Regions from separate parts of the Mesorhizobium sp. M1338 genome, predicted to be linked through region 2. Evidence: riboswitches for the same ligand, from Rfam matches in the RefSeq annotation. Region 2 holds a riboswitch; the other holds the start of a gene.
The links. Region 2 has a riboswitch for cobalamin ahead of metE (5-methyltetrahydropteroyltriglutamate--homocysteine S-methyltransferase). Riboswitches for the same ligand answer to the same signal wherever they lie in the genome.
Positions count from the first base shown of each region.

Region 1: another riboswitch for cobalamin. It lies ahead of bluB (5,6-dimethylbenzimidazole synthase); the one in region 2 lies ahead of metE (5-methyltetrahydropteroyltriglutamate--homocysteine S-methyltransferase).

Region 1 is NZ_JAMYLL010000004.1:26,874-32,566, reverse strand. It holds gene NKH19_RS05665 (pirin family protein) at 104-1,024, opposite strand; gene NKH19_RS05660 (DUF2277 domain-containing protein) at 1,063-1,329, opposite strand; gene NKH19_RS05655 (exodeoxyribonuclease VII small subunit) at 1,439-1,690, opposite strand; gene NKH19_RS05650 (histone deacetylase family protein) at 1,694-2,620, opposite strand; cobalamin riboswitch at 2,742-2,920, shown strand; partial or broken gene bluB (5,6-dimethylbenzimidazole synthase) at 2,924-3,598, shown strand; gene NKH19_RS05640 (hypothetical protein) at 3,715-4,698, opposite strand; gene NKH19_RS05635 (TetR/AcrR family transcriptional regulator) at 5,032-5,640, opposite strand.
Region 2 is NZ_JAMYLL010000018.1:22,274-27,966, forward strand. It holds gene NKH19_RS17615 (adenosine kinase) at 1-51, shown strand, start outside; gene NKH19_RS17620 (hypothetical protein) at 373-930, shown strand; gene NKH19_RS17625 (alpha,alpha-trehalose-phosphate synthase (UDP-forming)) at 918-2,612, shown strand; cobalamin riboswitch at 3,181-3,382, shown strand; gene metE (5-methyltetrahydropteroyltriglutamate--homocysteine S-methyltransferase) at 3,478-5,693, shown strand, end outside.

The DNA of each region.
Region 1 (5,693 bases), on a different contig from region 2:
GCCGGAGAATGTAAATGCATGTCAGTGACGCGGATCAGGCCGTGGTTTTTGTTTTGATGCACGCCGTTCGCCCAAAACCGGGGCCACTTTTGGACAACATGCATCAGCTTTCCGGCAGCGGAATGAACTCTTCCTCATCGCCAGGAACAATATCGAAGCGTCCCGTCTTCCATTCCTGCTTGGCCTGCTCGATGCGTTCCTTCGACGATGAGACGAAATTCCACCAGATGTAGCGCTGCGAGCCGAGCGAAGCGCCGCCGAACAGCATAAAATGCGCGCCGGTCCGCGACGATACGACGATCTCGTCACCGGGCCGAAACACCAGCAGCCGTTCGGCCGGGAAAACGTCGCCCGAAATCGAGACCTCTCCTTCCAGTGTGTAGATGGCTCGTTCTTCCGCATCGGCCGGGATCTTCACGCCGGCGCCTGGCGCAAGGCGCAGGTCGGCATAAAGCGTCTCGGAGTCGGCCCTGACCGGGGACCGCAATCCCTGGAAATCACCTATGACGATGCGCCCGCTGACGCCTTCGGCGTCGATCTCGGGCAGCCGTAGTGCTGCGGTGTTCTCGAAAACCGGGGCTACTTCTTCCTTGCCGTCCGGCAGCGCCAACCAGGTCTGCAAGCCGGAAATCGACATCGGCGCGCCGCGCAGTTCTTCGGGGGTACGCTCGGAATGGACGATGCCGCGGCCGGCGGTCATCAGGTTTACGTCACCGGGCTGGATGACCATTTCGGTGCCGAGTGAATCGCGATGCCTGATCCTGCCGTCGAACAGATAGGTGACCGTCGACAGGCCGATATGCGGATGCGGACGGACATCGAGCGCCTGCCCGGCGCGCAGGATCGCGGGGCCCATCCGGTCGAAGAAGATGAACGGTCCAACCAACCGCCTCTTGGCGGTCGGCAGGGCGCGGCGCACCTGAAAACCGCCAATGTCCTTGGCATTCGGGATGACCATAAGCTCGATCTGGTCGCTGGCGAAGGCGTCGCCGACTTCAGGGTCTTTCCCCGGGAAAAAGCTCATGAACTCTCCTCGTCGGCGCCAGAGGCAGCCTGGATGTATCAGGCAAACCGGATCGCCGATTTCGCCCTTAGTTTGGCCGCCACTTCTTCGCGATTGCGCGGATGCTGATGGGTTTCGAGTGAATCAAGCAGTTCGCGCGCCGATGCCGCGATGGCTTCGACCGCGTGGTCGAAGGCATGCTGATTCTGCTTCGAAGGCCGCGTCGTTCCGCTCAGCTTGCGGACGAACTGAAGTGCCGCGTCGCGGACTTCGTCGTTGGTAGCGGGCGGATCAAAATTGAACAGGGTCTTGATGTTTCTGCACATCGCTTCCGTATCTCCTCTTGTCCTGGAGCGCTTTCAATCGGGACGCGTTCTATCCTCGATCATGATCATGTCCAAAAGCCCGTGAGGCAAGACCACCGTTCGGACCGCCTCAATCCGCGTCAAGCGGCTCCGTTCCGACCGGCTTGCCATCGCGCGACAGCCTGATCTTCTCGACCTTGTCCTCGGCGGCCTTCAGCAGCCGGTCGCAATGCGCTTTCAGTGCCTCGCCGCGCTCATAGATCTTAATCGACTGGTCGAGCGGCACGTCGCCACGCTCAAGATCATCGACGATCTTTTCGAGTGCGTCGAGTGCCTGTTCGAAGCTCATCGCCTTGACATCTTCGTTGGTCTCACCGGCCATCATTCATCCTTTCATCAGTCGCCCGACATGGGCGGCGACCGAAAATGCCAATCCCTGCAGATCGTAGCCACCCTCGAGCAGGCTGACGAGCCGGTTGCCGCTGTGACGCGCGGCGCGCTGCATCAACTGGCCGGTCGCCCAGTCGAAATCGTCCTCGGTCAGGTTGATCTCGGCCAGCGGATCGCGGTGATGCGCGTCGAACCCGGCCGAAATGATGATCAGATCGGGCGCGAAATTGTCGAGCGCCGGCAGCACGCGCGACAGGAAGGCATCGCGAAACACCTCGCTGCCGGTCTGCGGCGCCAGCGGTACGTTGACGATGTTGCCGGCGCCGGTTTCGTTCTTCGCGCCGGTGCCGGGGTAGAGCGGCATCTGGTGCGTCGAGCAATAGAGCACCGACGGATCGTCCCAGAAAATATCCTGCGTGCCGTTGCCGTGATGCACGTCCCAGTCGACGACGGCAACCCGCTCGACACCATGCTTCTTCTGCGCATAACGCGCCGCGATCGCCGCGGTGTTGAACAGACAAAAACCCATCGACGTGGTTTTTTCGGCATGGTGGCCGGGCGGCCGGGCGGCTACGAAGACATTGTCGGCGCGGCCTGCAAAGACGTCGTCGACGGCGGCGTTGGCCGCACCGATCGCGGTGATCGCCGCCTGCCAGCTCTTCGGGCTGGCGGTGGTGTCGGCGTCGATGCGGGCGATTCCCTCGTCGGGAATGGCGGCGCGCACGCGGGCGACGAAATCGGCGGGATGGGCATAGAGGATGGTGGCCTCGTCGCCTTCCGGCGCCTGGATACGATCGAGCGCGGCAAAAGCTTCGTCGTCCAGCACGCGCTCGATGGCGCGCAAGCGGTCCGGCCGCTCGGGATGGCCGGGCGGCGTGAGGTGCTCAAGGAAGACTGGATGGGTATAGAGACGGGTAGCCATCGTCCTAATCTAGTGACCCGGATCGACAAAGGCCATGCACGGGCGGCCGATGATTGGGGAAAATCGCGCCTGCGTCCATTCGCGTCGCGGCAGGCATTGGCGTCGTCCGCGCTTCGGCGTAAGGTCCGTGGCACTGCCTGGTGCCCGCCGCAAGTGGGAGAATCGGGAACACGGTTGAACTCCGTGGCGTGCCCAACGCTGTAAGGGGGACCGCGCCGGTATGTGCCACTGTCGATACGGGAAGGCACCGGACGCGGGTTGATCCCAAGCCAGAAGACCGGCCTGGCAGGCATCGTCATCCGCATGGTCAGGCGGATGGCATTGATTGCAATCGCAAGGGGACAAGCGATGCCGGAACACATGACCGCTGCCGTTGGCGATGGATTTGAGCAGAATGCGCGCGATGCGGTGTATCGCGCCATGTTCACGCGGCGCGATGTGCGCAGCCACTTCCTGCCCACCGCGCTCGACGATGAGGTGCTGGCGCGGCTGCTGCTTGCCGCTCATCACGCGCCGTCGGTCGGCTTCATGCAGCCTTGGAATTTCATCGTCATTCGCGATGCCGAACGACGGGAAAAGGTGCGCGACCTGTTCCTGGCGGCGCGCGAGCAGGAATTGCCGGCCATCGAGGAAGAGCGCCAGGCGCTCTACCGCAAACTCAAGCTGGAAGGCATTTGCGAAAGCGCGCTCAACATCTGCATCACTTGCGACCGGCAGCGCTCGGAAGGTTCGCCGCTGGGACGCTGGCACAATCCGGAGATGGACCTCTACAGCACGGTCTGCGCGGTGCAGAATTTCTGGTTGGCGGCGCGCGCCGAAGGCGTCGGTGTCGGCTGGGTCAGCATCATCGAGGCGCAAGCGCTGAAAGGCCTGCTGTCAATTCCGGAGCATGTGACCCCGGTCGCCTATCTCTGCGTCGGCCGTGTCTCGGAGTTCGCGCCAAAGCCGGACCTTGAAACGCATGGCTGGGGACGGCGGCTGCCGTTGCCGGAACTGATCATGAGCGAGGTTTTTTCCGGGCAAGGTGAAGCGTTGCTCAAATCGACCGTGGCGCGCCTCAACACCGTTGCTGCCACGCCGGCGAGCCTCGCCGATCAGCTTGTCGCGCCGGCCGTGCCCCAACGCGAGCCGCCGAAGGAGGCCAGCGCCTTATCCTTAAGCTCCCTGAACTTCGACGACGCCTCGGCCAGCCGGGCATCCCAGTCGGGATCGGGCACCTGGCCGGCGATGGTCTTGAAATAGACCTGCATCAGGCAGGCGATGGCGAAGGGTTCGATGAACGCCGCCTTGAAAGCCCAGGCGAAGACGATGGCGAGCACGAAGGCCCAGCCGGCGAGTTGGCCGGGCATCAGGAAGAGAATGGCGCCGGCAGGCGCCAGCATCAGCAGGAAGATGACGAAGGACACGCCCCACATGATGACCGCCAGCCAGACGGCGTTCTTGACCATGACCTTGCCGTTCTGGGCATAGAGCACGACGCCCTGGCGCGCCGTCTCGAACGGCGAGGACGAATTGATGCGGATGTTGTAGCCGAGGATGATCTCGTCGACATAGGTCAGGGACAGGCGGATCACCGTGTTGATGAAGGAGACCAGGCCGCCCAGGCCCGGGATCGGCAGGAAGGCGGCGATGCCGCCGATGAGGCCGGTGATGGCGCGGATGGCGCCCTTGACCAGTTGGTCGACGACGAAAAGGATATTGGCCTCCGCGAAACGCTGGGTGACGATATCCTTGGCGTAGGCAATCTGGTCCTGGCCGCCGGGAATGTCGCGGCCGTCGATCAGATGGACCATGACGGCGATGTGGCCGGCCTTGACGACATAGAGGATGTATTCGCGGATCCAGTAGACGGCGATCGAGACGATACCGAAACCGACCACGCCGCCCCACAGGGCAAAGGACAGCGGCCCGTCGGGATCGGTGGAGATATGGCCGACGCCATAGCCGACGCTAGCGCCGGTGCCCGTCGCCATGATGTAGGCCAGCGTAATGCCGAAATAGACGATCATGCGAAAGACAATGAACGGCCAGGTTCGCATCACGATGGACACCGACCCGCCGATATCGAAATCCCACATGCCCCGAATCTCCCCTCAGAGGTGGTCGGAAAGGATGGACCCAACCCGGCGATTGTCAATTGCCGGGTTGGCGCCCGGGCAACGAACTCGGGTTAACGGGTTTCCTTCGCAGCCTTCGCCGGCGCGTTGGCTGACGGAGCATCAACCGAAAAACCCGCCTGTGCGGCGGGTCACTGGCGCAAATCAGCACCATGGACGAATATGTACCATAGCTGAGGTCATGGAAGCAAGAAAAAATTCCTATCGTGAAAAGCTGCCGGCACCGCCGAACTGGCTGTCGTAAGGTCTTTTGAGTTCGAAGCCCTACCGTGGCGCCGGGCCACCGATGGGATTTCAGTTCGATTGCGAACCCGGCTTTTTGAGCAGGCCTTCGAGCAGTTGCTTGAACGCCGTCACCACTTTCTTCGAGGTCGCTTCGGGGTCGTTCGAATTGGCGATCCGTTGCGCCGCCTGGCTGCTCGCGCCGTTGATCAGCCGCGAGGCCGTTTCGGGGTCGAGGCTGGAGACGACGACTCCCTCCTCCTGCAGCGCCGTCAGATGGCTGGTCATTGAAGCGATGCACGCATTGGCGTTCGGCCATTGTGCCGGATCCCCGAGAACGGCCGGGCCATCCCGGAACATGATGCGCTGGATTTCCGGCTCAAGCGCCATCTCGATATAGGTCGTGCATTCGTCGACAAAATGCTGCCAGCGGGTCGGCGCTCTCGACGCGACCTCATTGATGCGTGCCGCCATCTCCCCGTCGATTTCGGCGATAACCGCCTGCAGCAGTCCCTTCTTGTCGCCGAAGTGATGATAGAGCGCGCCGCGCGTCAGCCCGGCTGAGGCAGTGAAGTCATCCATCGAGGCTTCCGAATAGCCGACCGTGCCGAAGGCATGGCGGGCGGCCGCGATCAGCTTGGCGCGCGTCTCGGCAATCATCTCCTTGCGGGGTTTGTGCATGGCTTCTGGACCTATTCACATACGTTGCGTATGCCAATTGACATACGCGGCGT
Region 2 (5,693 bases):
AGGCCAAGGCAGAATTTGCGCCGCGAGGCGGAACGGGCTGGGTTGCTGTAGATGCGCGGGCAACTAACCAGCTGCCCAACCGACGCGATCATCGCAGTGGCGGAACTGTGTCAAAGCTCGCTGATAACGACAGCCATTCGCTTCGGAGAACTGACCGATGCTGCTGCCGTGAAGCTCGCTGGAAGGGGGTGCAAGGCGGGCATGCCTTGACGGCATTCACCGTCATCGAGATCGCCACCGGCATTTTCCAGAAGCTCAGCTTGGGGAAGGCCAGTAAGGTTCCTGAGGTAACGGAGAACTCGCGGCGTCCGTCGGAGCACTTGACTTGCGATCACGTCCCACGATGCCGAATGCGGGCAGACTGGTTCGCCATTGGTATGGGACCAGCGGAATTGGCAGCAGGGCTTCATCTTCGTCAATCTCGACGAGGCGCCGGATGTGGAGCCCGGCATTCGCGGATGTCAGGAAGTGCTCGCCTGGCTGGTATTCACATCGCGGTCTGGCTTCCACGATTTTGGGATCGTCGAGGGCAACGAGGAAGGGATTCAAAAACCGGCCCTGACGGGCGGAAAGGGACTATCCCGCCCTCTCCGATCTCCGTGTCAAAACTCTTCGGCAGACGCAGGATCGCATCACGGGGCCCGGCAGCCTTGGCTGCAGCGACATAGTTTCAGTTCATTTCAACAGGTGCTGGCATGGGTGTATCTCTTATCCGAACAATCCAACAATTACCGCAAGCACGGTCCGCTCGATCGGGTCGCCAGCTATTTTCGCGATAAGCCGGTTCTTGAGGGCGCCGAAGCCGAAACGCGGCAATCGGTCGCCATTTGCTCTGACGCTCGTCAGATTCTCGTCAGCAGGGCCAATTTGGAATTCCAGTTGCTCCATCTGGGGGAAATATTCAACGGAGGCATGAAATGGACGCATTGAACAACGCCAACTCGCCGCGCCGGAACCTCACATGGCAAACTGGGGCTGTTCACGAACTAATCGCTTTTGAACAACCCCTGAGAGACTTGCCACAGGAGCGAGAACAACAAGCCGAAGTTGGCCCGTCCCGTCCTGTTGTCTCAGCCGCAGACCAGCGCTTCAACACGGCGGCCCAGCAGCCACATAGGAGTCTTATCGCAATTTCCAACCGCGGTGCGACTGTCAATTCTGATCAGCCCAAGACAGGCGGGCTTTCGGCGGCCCTGGAGTGCGTCGTGGAGCGTTCCGGCGCGGTCTGGGTAGGTTTTTCCGAGCATCTGGGCGACGGGGATAAGCAACAGGTGCCCCTCGTGCAGCGTGGCAAAGGTCAAATCGGGTGGCTCGATGGGCCGGCAGCGGACTATTCTCGGCACTATCAAGGTTTTGCAAATTCAATATTGTGGCCGGCGCTCCACTCGCTGCCGGACCGGATCTCAGGCTCGGAAGAGGATTATAAAAGTTATCGCGACGTCAATGCCTTCATGGCGCGCGCGGTGTCCGAATTGGGAGATAACGCAGTCTACTGGGTTCATGACTACCATTTCCTGCCGCTCGGCGCTGATTTGCACAGACTCGGCATTGACCGGCCGATCGGCCATTTCCTGCATACGCCATGGCCCGAGTCTGACATGATGGAGCGCGTGCCCAATTCTGGCGAGCTAATGAAATGTATGCTCGAGTATGATCTGCTCGGTTTCCAGACCGACCGTGATGTGAGCAATTTCCTCGCCTGTGTCCAATCTCATTTGGGGCTGGAGAGCAAGAACGGGGTCGTTTTCTCGGACCATGGCCAGACGCAATGCCAAAATTTTCCTATAGGTATCGATCCGAAGCAATTCGAACAGTGTGCCGCAGATTCGCTTGAGGCGCAGAAAGCCTACATTTCGCAGTTGAAACTTGGCGGAGCAAAGCTAGTTATCGGCGTCGATCGGCTCGACTACACCAAGGGCATCGACAATCGGATTAAAGCTTTCGATCTGCTGGCAGTCGAGCCGCAACGTGTCTCGCTCTTGCAAATCGCAACTCCCTCACGTGGCGACATCCAAGCGTACAGCGAATATCGGCGCGACGTCGAAAGACTCGTCAATCAAGTCAACAACCGGCATGGCACGGACGAGTGGATGCCGATTATCTATGAGAACAGGTCGTTCACCCAAGCTGAGATAGCGGGTCTTTACAGAGCCGCGCGTGTTTGCGTTGTGACGCCGTTGCGCGATGGCATGAATCTTGTGGCGAAAGAATACATTGCTGCACAAGATCCGAGCGACCCTGGCGTTCTGGTGTTATCGAAGTTTGCCGGCGCGGCCGAAGACTTCGGCGAGGACGCCCTGCTGGTAAATCCGAGGCTCTCCGACGAGATAGCTACCGCGATCTCAAGAGCGGCCAGCATGCCGCGCGAAGAACGCATCCAACGCTGGCGGAGGATGATGGACAAACTTGAAGCGTATACGATCCACCATTGGTCAGCGGACTTCGTTCGGCAACTGGACAGCAGCCGGGTTACGGTCCCTGCGGATCACTTCCACTATGTTGGCTTGGGCTGGATCAGCGAGGCCCAAATGCCTTCGTATCGGACCGAGCCAGAATTGCACACCGCGCTGACGCGTGCACTGGATAAAAACTGGGTCCTGCCGATCGTATGATGCAGAATATGAAGCACGCGAGCTTTGCCTGCATTTGCGCATCCCTCAATGCCGAGCGCTTGGAGAGAGAGATACTTATCCTGACCGCCTGAATGCGGCTTAAGCGGCTTATCGGGACCACAGTCGGGCTTTGCATCAGACCCTTGAGCCAGGCTCCGTCAGTGTGGTCTCTTGCCGCCGAGCGGAGTCATCACGATTGCCTAGTCACCCGTGATGACGACTGGCGTGCCAATTCCCCTCGGACCACGGTTTGGCGCTCACTCCGAGAAAACCGCTTCTACCACGCACGCACGGCTTGCGGCCGCATCGTTAAACATCGCCACCAATGCGATCTTCTGCATTCTAATGACGTTGTCACGCGCTTGAAGTCTTGTCCGAAATCCTTCATCGGCGACCTGCGAGGGATGTCGCAGCCCGACAGGGATCCATTAGTTGGACTATGGTGGCAGCGGAGCAGCGCCGCCAATGGGCGACTGAATATTTCACAATGTTAGACAAGCGTAAAAGCGAAATCACATAACGACATAAACATTTCGTTATGCGTCATTGACAAAAGAGCGGACTGCTGTGATTGTCTGCGTGTCGTGGTTCTCGCGTGCGGCGCTGCCGCAGCGGAGCTAAGAGGGAAGCCGGTGCAATGCCGGCGTTGCCCCCGCAACTGTTAGCGGCGAGCCAACCCCACTCATGTCACTGAGGCGAATACCCTCAGGAAGACGGGTAGAGGCTATGACCCCGCGAGCCAGGAGACCTGCCACGGCGAATTACGTCCACGGGCGGGGTGTCTCGGTGGCCGCTGCAAGCCGGCGTTCGTGCCGGCCTGCTAGCGCCTTCCTTGTCATCGGCGCCCCAACCATCGGGGTATGACATGACTGACTCTCAGGAAATTCCTGTAGCAACGCTCGGCGTGCCGCGCTTCGGTCGTCGGCGAGAACTGAAATTCGCGCTTGAAAGCTACTGGTCCGGAACATCGTCCGCTGGCGACCTTCTCACGACGTCGAAGGCGCTCCGTGCCGCTAGCTGGGAAGAGCAGCGCGATCGCGGCGTGTCGAAAATCCCGTCGAACGACTTCTCGCTTTACGACCACGTGCTCGACACCGCAGCCATGGTCGGGGCCGTTCCATCCCGTTACGGCTGGAATAGCGGCGAGGTCCCACTTGACATCTACTTCGCAATGGCGCGCGGCAACCAGGGTCAGACGGAGGATTGTGGACACGCTGGTCACCAGGAGGAAGCTCATGGACCTGGTGTAACCGCGATGGAAATGACCAAGTGGTTTGACACCAACTACCACTACATTGTGCCGGAACTCGATGATGATCAGACGTTCGCCCTCTCGTCATCGAAGCCGGTCGATTATTTCCTCGAGGCTAAAGCTCTCGGCATTCACACACGCCCAGTCATCCTTGGACCCATCACCTTCCTCAAGCTGGCGAAATCGCCTGCCGAGGGGTTCGGTCCCATCGCGCTCCTACCGCGGCTGCTGCCCGTTTACGAGCAAGTCCTGCAGAAGCTGAAGCTGTCGGGAGCCGACTGGGTGCAGATCGATGAGCCAGCGCTTGTCCTCGATCTGAACCCGAACGAACGAGCTGCGTTCGAATTCGCCTATGGCCAGCTGTCGAAAGCCGCGCCCGAGCTGAAGATCATGCTGGCTACGTATTTCGGGTCGCTGGGAGACAATCTCGAAACCGCGGTTTCTCTGCCCCTGGCCGGGCTGCATATTGATCTCGTGCGCGCTCCCGAGCAGCTGGAAACGGTGGGTCGGCTCGCTCCGAAGGATCTGGTGCTCTCGCTTGGCTTGATCGATGGCCGCAACGTCTGGCGTGCGAACCTGCCCGCCATTCTCGACCGCATCAAACCGATCGTCGCCGGCTGGCCCTTGGACCGCGTCGAGATCGCGCCTTCTTGCTCGATGCTGCATGTGCCGATTGATCTGCGCATGGAGACGGAACTCGACGCCGACATCAGGTCGTGGCTCGCCTTCGCGGCCCAGAAGACCGACGAGCTGGTCTTGCTGGCCCGGGCCCTGTCCCAAGGCAGGGATGCGGTGGCAGGCGCGTTGAAAGCGTCTGCCGAGGCTGCCGCCACGCGCGTGACATCCACGAGGATCCATGACCCGCTTGTTCAGGGGCGGATCGCTAGCATTGAGGACAGCGCGAAGCGACGAGAGAGCGCTTTTGGCGAGCGCTCCAGAGTCCAAGCCGGCTCACTCGGGCTGCCGCCGTTCCCGACGACGACCATCGGGTCCTTCCCGCAGACGCCGCAGGTACGCAAGGCGCGGGCCGCTCATGCGAAGGGCCAGCTGAGCTATGTCGACTATGAGACGTTCCTGAAGAAGGAGATCGAGGCTGCAATTCGCTGGCAGGAAGAGATCGGGCTGGACGTGCTGGTGCACGGTGAGTTCGAGCGAAACGACATGGTACAGCATTTCGGCGAGCAGTTGTCCGGCTTCGCGTTCACCCAGCATGCCTGGGTACAAAGCTATGGGTCGCGCTACGTGCGTCCCCCCATCATTTTCGGCGACGTATCGAGGCGCAATCCGATGACAGTGCGCTGGTGGCAATTCGCCCAGTCGCTTACGGAAAAGCCCGTGAAGGGAATGCTCACAGGCCCAGTCACCATTCTCAACTGGTCTTTTGTTCGCGACGACGTACCCCGCTCCGAAGCCTGCCGCCAGATCGCGCTCGCCATCCGCGACGAAGTGACGGATCTCGAAAGGTCCGGCGCAAGGATGGTCCAGATCGATGAGGCCGCCTTTCGCGAAGGATTGCCACTGCGCCAATCTGACTGGAAAGTCTATCTCGACTGGGCTGTCGAATGTTTCCGGATCGCTTCAACGGGTGTAAAGGACGCGACTCAAATTCATACCCACATGTGCTATTCGGAGTTCAACGAGATCATTCACGCGATCGCTGGAATGGATGCGGATGTCATTTCGATTGAGACGTCGCGCTCGAAGATGGAACTGTTGGACGCCTTCACGAGCTCCAAATATCCGAACGAAATCGGTCCCGGCGTCTATGATATTCACTCACCACGCGTCCCGGAAGTCGGCGAGATTTCGGACTTAGTCATGCTTGCCCG